Regions from separate parts of the Brevibacillus sp. HD3.3A genome, predicted to be linked through region 3. Evidence: riboswitches for the same ligand, from Rfam matches in the RefSeq annotation. Region 3 holds a riboswitch; each other region holds the start of a gene.
The links. A riboswitch is a leader RNA that binds a small molecule or an ion and turns the genes downstream of it on or off. The one in region 3 is predicted to bind glycine.
Positions count from the first base shown of each region.

Region 1: linked by a shared signal. The riboswitch ahead of glyA (serine hydroxymethyltransferase) and the one ahead of gcvT (glycine cleavage system aminomethyltransferase GcvT) in region 3 are both predicted to bind glycine.
Region 2: linked by a shared signal. The riboswitch ahead of HP435_RS07490 (iron-sulfur cluster biosynthesis family protein) and the one ahead of gcvT (glycine cleavage system aminomethyltransferase GcvT) in region 3 are both predicted to bind glycine.
Region 4: linked by a shared signal. The riboswitch ahead of HP435_RS07425 (amino acid permease) and the one ahead of gcvT (glycine cleavage system aminomethyltransferase GcvT) in region 3 are both predicted to bind glycine.

Region 1 is NZ_CP085874.1:1,521,171-1,523,372, forward strand. Features, by position in the region: gene lpdA (dihydrolipoyl dehydrogenase) at 1-733, shown strand, start outside; glycine riboswitch at 748-851, shown strand; gene glyA (serine hydroxymethyltransferase) at 1,038-2,202, shown strand, end outside.
Region 2 is NZ_CP085874.1:1,518,885-1,521,086, reverse strand. Features, by position in the region: gene lpdA (dihydrolipoyl dehydrogenase) at 1-596, opposite strand, end outside; gene HP435_RS07490 (iron-sulfur cluster biosynthesis family protein) at 720-1,058, opposite strand; glycine riboswitch at 1,288-1,392, opposite strand; gene HP435_RS07485 (VOC family protein) at 1,582-1,998, opposite strand; gene HP435_RS07480 (mandelate racemase/muconate lactonizing enzyme family protein) at 2,105-2,202, opposite strand, start outside.
Region 3 is NZ_CP085874.1:2,416,943-2,419,144, reverse strand. Features, by position in the region: gene gcvT (glycine cleavage system aminomethyltransferase GcvT) at 1-882, opposite strand, end outside; glycine riboswitch at 1,091-1,187, opposite strand; gene HP435_RS11880 (DEAD/DEAH box helicase) at 1,408-2,202, shown strand, end outside.
Region 4 is NZ_CP085874.1:1,503,958-1,506,159, reverse strand. Features, by position in the region: gene HP435_RS07430 (iron-containing alcohol dehydrogenase) at 1-106, opposite strand, end outside; glycine riboswitch at 512-611, shown strand; gene HP435_RS07425 (amino acid permease) at 1,012-2,202, shown strand, end outside.

The sequences.
Region 1 (2,202 bases), 900 kb from region 3:
GAAAAAGCTCGGCGTGGAAGTGCACACCGAAGCGCTGGCCAAAGGGGCGGAACAAACAGCCGAACAGGTCAGCGTCACCTATGCGGCAAAAGGCGAAGAGCGTCAGGCGACCGCTGACTATGTGCTCGTTACGGTTGGCAGACGGCCGAACATCGAGGGGCTGGGATTGGAAAAGCTCGCTGTCAAGCTGACAGAGCGCGGCTTCATCCAGATCGACCAACAGTGCCAAACGAGCATTCCGCACCTGTATGCGATCGGCGATCTGGTGGAAGGCCCGGCTCTTGCCCACAAAGCGTCGTACGAAGGCAAAATCGCGGCGGAAGCCATCGCTGGCAAAGACAGCAAGCTCACCGACAAAAAGATTCCCGCTGTCGTGTTCTCCGATCCGGAGATTGCCAGTGTGGGACTGACCGAGTCGGAAGCCAAAGAGCGCGGACACGAGGTGGCAGTTGGCAAGTTCCCTTATGCCGCGAATGGGCGGGCACTGTCTCTGAACGTCGGGGAAGGCTTCGTGAAGCTCGTGGGCGACAAGGAGACGGGGCTGCTGCTGGGAGCGCAGATTATCGGGCCGGAAGCGTCCAATCTGATCGGCGAGGTTGCCCTGGCGATTGAAAAAGGGCATACGCTGACAGATATTGCCGAGACGATCCACGCCCATCCGAGCCTGGGAGAAATCATCATGGAAGCGGCAGAAGGAGCGCTCGGGCACGGCATTCATCAACTGAACAAATAACTGCATATCGGCGGATGATGATCGTGGGAGAGACTGGCCGCACTGGCTGGCACCGAAGGAGCAAGTCCCAAAAACCCTTGGGATTAATCTCTCAGGTAAAGAGTACCACGATTGGACGCACCTCTGGAGAGCGCTGCACAAGCCACCCAAGGGGAAAGCTTCGCGAACCGAAGCCAAACTCTCAGGTAAAAAGGACAGAGGAAAGGTAGATTTTTTCCGAAAAAGGAGTCTATCTTTCCATTGTCCTTTTTTCGCGTTCGTACGCTTGGGAAAGGTAGCGAGCAAAAGTTGAAACGGGGGAGATATCGTGAGTTTGCAGGAGCGCGATCAAGAAATTTTTGCGGCGATGGAAGACGAGCGGCAGCGGCAGCATCAAACATTGGAGCTGATTGCTTCCGAGAACTTCGTCAGCGAAGAAGTGATGCAGGCGATGGGGTCCGTACTGACCAACAAATACGCGGAGGGGTACCCGGGAAAACGGTACTACGGGGGCTGCGAGCATGTCGATGTCGTCGAGCGTTTGGCGATCGAACGGGTGAGCAACTTGTTTGGCGCAACGTACGCGAACGTGCAGCCGCACTCCGGGGCGCAGGCGAATACGGCCGTCTTTTTCTCCCTGCTTTCGCCCGGCGATACGATCATGGGGATGAATTTGTCCCACGGCGGGCATTTGACGCACGGCAGCCCTGTCAGCCTGTCGGGTAAATGGTTCAATGTCGTCGCTTACGGCGTGCGCGAAGATACGCACCGGATCGACTATGAAGAAGTCGAGGCTGTTGCATTGCGCGAGCGGCCGAAGCTGCTGATTGCCGGAGCGAGCGCTTATCCGCGCCAGATCGATTTCGCCCGGTTCAAGGAAATCGCGGACAAAGTCGGAGCCAAGCTGATGGTGGACATGGCGCACATCGCCGGACTGGTCGCCGCAGGCTTGCATCCTTCGCCCGTTCCGCACGCAGATGTCACGACGAGTACGACGCACAAAACATTGCGCGGCCCGCGCGGCGGCATCATCCTGACGAACGACGAAGAAATTTTCAAAGGGATCAACAAAGCCATTTTCCCGGGCATCCAGGGCGGGCCGCTCATGCATGTGATCGCCGCCAAGGCAGTGTCCTTCAAAGAAGCGTTGCAGCCGAGCTTCGTCACCTACGCGCAGCAAGTGGTGAAAAACGCCGCGGCATTGGCGGAGACGCTGAAAAGCGAAGGGGCGACGCTCGTGTCCGGGGGAACGGATAACCATCTGGTCTTGCTCGATGTGCGGCCGTGGGATTTGACAGGCAAAGAAGCGGAGCATCTGCTGGAGGCGGCAGGCATTACGGTGAACAAAAACACGATTCCGTACGATACGGCAAGTCCGTTTGTGACGAGCGGCGTGCGAATCGGCACGGCTGCGATTACGACCCGCGGCATGAAGGAAGCGGATATGGAGACGATTGGCCGGGCGATTGCCGCTGTGCTCAAAGACAAGG
Region 2 (2,202 bases), 900 kb from region 3:
CCCAGCTTGGCAAATGTCTGCCCCAGCTCGATCCCGATATACCCGCCGCCAATGACCAGCAAGCTTTTCGGCAATTCTTCAAGCGCCAGCAGTTCTGTCGAGGAAAGAATGCGGCCCGCGAATGGAAAGGCTTTCAATTCGATCGGACGCGAGCCTGTCGCGAGAATCGCTTGCTGGAATTGCACCTGCGTGCAGTCGTCGCCATTTTTCACCTCAACCAGCTGCTCGCCGACAAGCCGCGCTTCCCCGCTGATTCTTTTGATCTTGTTGCCTTTGAGCAGCGAGCTTACGCCTCCGGTCAATTTGTCGACCACGCTGCGCTTCCATGCCTGAACCTTGGCGAAATCGACGCTCACTTCTGCTGCCTGCAAGCCGATGCTCGCGGATTGCGTCATCGCCTCGTATTGATGCGCCGCCGAGATCAGCGCCTTGGAAGGAATGCAGCCGCGGTTCAAACATACGCCGCCGACCGTGTCTTTTTCCACAATCGCGACCTGCTTGCCGAGCTGAGCCGCCCGGATCGCGGCTACGTAGCCCCCCGGCCCCGCTCCGATCACGAGGACATCCACCTGCTCTACTGTTCCGTTCGTTGTCATTTGTTCTCTCCACCTGTTTTTCTTTTTCTGTGTAAGGCGTCTCCCGCAGTTTTGCCCTGCAAGAAGATGCGCCTGCTTACAGTCGGCCAACTGCTGCTCGTGCTGTTCTGCCTGTTTCCGTTGTCAACCGCGACGAACAGCGAGCCGATCCGCAAAAGCTTCTTCCGGGCTGGACAAGGCGAAGCCCAGGGAAGGGTCGTAGTCCAGGGTAAGCACATCCCCGAGATGCCGTTTGGTCAACCGATCCATGCAGACCGGAATCCCGTTTTCGTACACGAGCGTGTCGTTTTTGCGCAGCTCATCTACTCCGAGCTGGACAAAAAATCCGCAACCGCAGTCGCCGGAGATCACCACGTCAATCCTGAGCGCGGTATCCTGCGGAAAATTCAGTTTTTTCAGCTCTGCTTGAGCCGCTTCCTTGATCGTAAGCTCCATTTTCGTGATCGCCTCCTCCTTTCCCATCGCGCCACCTTTCACTCGTATCCGTTTCGTTTGGCCGAAATGCAAGCGTCTGCGCCCGCTTTTGTGCAACTCGACGCGACGTTTCATTCAGCAAAAAAGGACAGAGGAAAGATAGAGTGACGAATACTCTACCTTTCCTCTGTCCTTTTTACCTGAGAGTTTAACTTCGGCAATCAATCGGTTCCGAAGTATTCCCCTTGGGTGGCTTGTGCAGCGCTCTCCAGAGGTGCGTCCGATTGTAGTATCTGGTACCTGAGAGATTAATCCCAAGGGTTTTATGGGACTTGCTCCTTCGGTGCTAAACGCGTCGTTTAGTCTCTCCTACAATCATCATCCGCCGCTATTCACTTGTTGGCTAACATTGACATTAGTAAATCACACTCCTTCTGCCGATGTCAATTCTGAAAAAAATTATTATTCAGGTAACCTTATTCGATTTGCGGCGGGCCGCCATGACGACTGGCATCGCGAACAGGCCAAAAGCGGTAACGCCTGCTTTTGGCCTGTTGATCCACCCTATTTTTTACTGTTGCGAAATCGCAGCCTCATCCATGTACACGTATTCCCACAAATGTCCGTCCAGATCGATAAAGCTCCAGCTGTACATGAAGCCGTGGTCTACCGGGTCTTTAGCCGGCTTGGCCCCTGCTTCGTGCGCTTTGTTTACGATCTCGTCGACTTGCTCCCGGCTCTCGGCTGACAGCGCCACGATGACCTCGGTGCTCTGGGCCGTATCCGTCACGGGCTTGTTCGTGAACGATTGGAAAAACTCCTCCACCAAGAGCATCGCGTAAATATTTTCGCCAATCACCAGGCAAGCGGCATTTTGATCCGTAAATTGCGGGTTGAACTCATAGCCCAGCGCTGTAAAAAAATCAATCGACTTGTTCAAATCTTTCACGGGCAAATTGACAAAAATTTGTTTTGATTGCAGTGCCATTGCGTATCCCTCTTTTCGATAAGTGTTGTGATTGATTAAATCGTACCATCTCTTGGGATACGATGCTTCTTATGGATTGCTAATTACGCCAACTGATTCGCCCCTCCTAAGAAACCTCCGCCGCAAAAACACTCAACTCGCGCACAACAGCCTCATCGACTTCCACGCCAAGCCCCGGACGATCTGCGAGCAGCAAGCGATCCT
Region 3 (2,202 bases):
ATCGATCATCTCGATCCCTACCAGCTTGCGAGGCGCGCCGTTTTCTTTTTGCGCTTTCAACACCTCTTGGCCGATGAACGGCACTGCTTTATCTACCTTCACCGCGAAGCCGATACCCGCTTCGATCGGTGTAATGTCCTTGCTCAGTTCCTGACCGTACAGTGGCAGCTTGGCTTCAAAGCGCAGCGTGTCACGCGCCCCCAGTCCGCAAGCAACCAGACCGTCTTCTTTGCCTGCTTCAAGCAGGGCGTCCCACAGCTCTGCCGCACGATCCGCAGCCAGGTAAATCTCGAAGCCATCTTCGCCCGTGTAGCCTGTACGGGATACCAATGCCGGAATACCGCTAACCTCTACATCGCGCTCAAAACGGAAAAAGCCGATTTGGGACAGATCCGTTTGGGTCAGCTTTTGCAAAATCGATTCAGCCAAAGGCCCCTGGATCGCAATCTGCGCCGTTTGCGGCGAGATATTTTCGATCGTGACGCCCGGAATCAGGTGCTCCTGCAGCCATGCATAGTCTTTGTCAATATTGCCAGCGTTGATGACAAGCAGGTAATGGTCGTCTGCGTATTTGTAAACGAGCAAATCGTCGACCGTACCGCCGTCCGGGTAGCAAAGCACGCTGTATTGAGCTTGTCCCACTGCCAGCTTGGAAACGTCGTTGGTTGTCACGCGCTGCAAGTATTCGAGCGCGCTCTCGCCTTTTACGTCCACCTCTCCCATGTGGGATACATCAAACAAACCTGCTTTCGTGCGAACAGCTTCATGCTCCTGACCAATGCTGGAAAACTGTACAGGCAGCTCCCAACCGCCGAAGTCGATTGTTTTGGCGCCGTATTTTGCATAGGAATCAAACAGTGGCGTTCTTTTCAGATTGGACATGTGTGGCACCTCCTAAAGGCAGATAGTCGGCATTTTTCCCCATGAAAAAACAGAGGCGAAAAAACGGGTACACCAAAAGAAAGGTGCCCATTTCTCCTCCTCTGTCCTTGGTACCTGAGAGTTACCTTGCCAATCAAGCTCGGCGGGGATCACCGGGCTTGCAAGTTTCCCCTTTGGTGGCTCGACATGCGAGCTCTCTCCAGAGTTGCGTCCAGTAGAGGTTCTTTTGCCTGAGAGATTCACCGTTACCGGCTTGCTCCTTCGGCGCTGCAGTGGTTCACGCAGTCTCTCCCTGCTACTATCATTCGCGTTGGTTAGATGGTCATACATAAGTTTTTGCTATGATTTCCATACTAATGAACGAACTTCCTCTATATCCTACCATGAGAGTCGACAGTTGAAAATATGCAAATTAACAGTCAGATCAAGAAATACTTAACAAAGTGATGAACATTACCCATAATGTTAAGTTTTTTGTTAAAACGCATGAAAGTTATGGCAGAGCTGTGTAAAGGAGTAACGTATATGCCGAATGTTCCTGTTTCATTTGACACGAGCTGGATATCGCCGCTGACCGAGCGGCTGCACGAAGATGGTCCATGGGACAAGTGGGAGCTGTTCAAGCTGGCGCTGGAAGCAGAAGAAGCGATGGCGGTTCGCGAGTTCGATTCTTTGCAATGCCTGAACTACTTGCCGCTGCTCTCGCCTTTTCCCCATCAGCTCCAGACGGCGGAACGCGTGCTGAATGACATGCGCGGCCGCGCGATTCTCGCGGATGAAGTCGGATTGGGCAAGACCATCGAGGCAGGGTTGATCATGAAAGAATACATGGTCAGAGGCTTGGCGAAAAAAATTCTCGTCCTCGTTCCCGCCTCTCTCGTCATTCAGTGGACAAAAGAACTGCAACAAAAATTCGGCATTCCTGCCGTCGCGCAAAAAAAAGAGTACATGTGGCGTCAGCACGAAGTCGTCGTCGCCTCCATCGACACGGCCAAACGCGACCCGCATCGCCGCCATGTGCTTGATATCGACTACGACATGCTCATTATCGACGAAGCGCACAAGCTCAAAAACAAGCGAACCCGAAACTATCAATTCGTGAAGGAAATTCGCAAAAAATACTGTTTGCTGCTCACCGCCACCCCTATCCAGAACGAGATGGACGAGCTGTACAACCTGATCAATTTGCTCAAACCGGGGCATCTGGGCCACTCGACGTCGTTTTCCACCAATTACGTCGAGGGAAAGCGCCAATCGAAAAACAGCGAAAAATTGCGCGAAGAAATCGAAAAGGTCATGATTCGCAACAAGCGAAGCGAC
Region 4 (2,202 bases), 910 kb from region 3:
TCAGCGGACGCTGCACCCCCAGCCGGGCGACTTCCTCTGCAAGCAATGCCAGCGAATCGCGGCCTGTGACCAGCTTGTTCGCAGCAGCAAATGTAGAAATGTTCATGTTGTCACTCTCTCCCTTCTCTGTGCTGCCACTTAAAAGCAACTCCCGTGCCAAAGCCTTAAAATTCGCTGCACTCAACCTCGTTTGCTTCCGGCGAAATGGTAGATTTCCGCTCGCGAAACCACCTTTTCTCACATGTTCGTCACATTTTTCACTCTCGCTTTGCCCGGAACCAAAAGCAACCGTTTTCATCCGATCACCGATCATGTTTCAAATCAAAATACATCATATTGATTTGTTTTCGAATCAAATTGTTGTTGATTCTTGCCATCTCCCTTGTTTGTTGGACTTCAATCGGTCAAAAATGTTTTATGCTTAAAATAGTCTGTTAATTGGCAATTTTCGTTTGACAAGCTATTTGGAATAATTTACTATCAAAAGAACGCATGCGAATATCTATCGCGGATGAATATTGCGGGAGAGACTAAACTTACCGTTTAGCACCGAAGGAGCAAATCCTGACCCCCAGGACAAATCTCTCAGGTAAAAGGACCGCAATGGGACGCATCTCTGGAGAGAGCCATTGGCCACCAAAGGAGTTAAACACTCTCAGGTAAAAGGACAGAGGAAAATAGGAACCAGCCTATTTTTCCCGTTCCTTTTTTTATTGGCGAAAAATAGGATTGCTGCTAGAAATCGCTGCGCTTTCAGGGGAACAGCCACATCCCCACTCGGGCAAACAAGGAGGGAGCAACCGGAAGCAAACAGCAAAAAATAAGGACTCACTGAAAAATGTAAGCGTTTTTTCCGTTGGAAGTAACTTAATGATGTATTTATTCTGTACAGCTATGTTACTATGAGAATTATAAAGAACCATAAACTTTTGTGAAGAAAAAGTCGTCGAGCAAGTAGTTGTCTTTCCAAGTAACTGTGCAGAATCAGACAGAGAGAAAGAGGGGGATCACATGGAACAACAAAAATTGGCGAGAGGTCTGAAAAACAGACACGTTCAACTCATCGCAATCGGTGGAGCCATTGGTACCGGACTATTTCTGGGTGCGGGAAAATCCATTCACCTCGCCGGGCCATCCATTTTGTTTGCGTACCTGATTACTGGGATTATTTGCTTTTTGATCATGCGCTCGCTCGGTGAACTTCTCCTGAGCAACCTGAACTACCATTCCTTCGTCGACTTCGTAAAAGACTACCTCGGAAACATGGCTGCGTTCGTCACAGGCTGGACGTATTGGTTTTGCTGGATTTCGATTGCCATGGCCGATTTGACGGCTGTCGGCTTGTACACACAGTATTGGTTTCCGGGAGTGCCGCAATGGATGCCGGGGTTGATTGCCCTCGTAATTTTACTTTTCATGAACCTGGCAACCGTGAAGCTGTTCGGAGAAATGGAGTTTTGGTTCGCGCTGGTAAAAGTCATCGCGATTCTCGCCTTGATCGTCGTCGGTATCGTCATGATCGTCAAAGGCTTCTCTACCAACTCCGGCGCTTCCAGCTTCACGAACTTGTGGAGCCATGGCGGGATGTTCCCGAACGGAATCAACGGCTTCTTACTTTCGTTCCAGATGGTCGTCTTCGCGTTCGTCGGCATTGAACTGGTCGGGCTGACTGCCGGAGAGACAGAAAATCCTGAGCGCGTCATTCCAAAAGCGATCAACAACATTCCGATCCGCGTCTTGCTGTTCTACGTCGGTGCGCTGATCGTGATTATGAGCATCTACCCATGGAGTGCGATCGTTCCGACAGAAAGCCCGTTCGTGCAAGTGTTTGCCGCAATCGGAATTGCTGCCGCTGCGGGAATCGTCAACTTTGTCGTACTGACCTCCGCCGCTTCGGCATGTAACAGCGCCGTCTTCAGTACAAGCCGGATGGTCTACTCTTTGGGCAGAGAACAAAACGCGCCTGCGGCCATGACCAAGCTCACGACTCGCCAAGTTCCTGCCAATGCCCTGTTCTTCTCTACCGTCGTCATTCTCATCGCCGTTGTATTGAACTACATCATGCCAGAAGGCGTCTTCACGCTGATCACGAGTGTCTCGACGGTTTGCTTCCTGTTCATCTGGGGCATTACGGTCATTTGCCACCTGAAATACCGCAAGACAAGACCAGAGCTGGCAGCGCAAAACAAATTCAAAATGCCG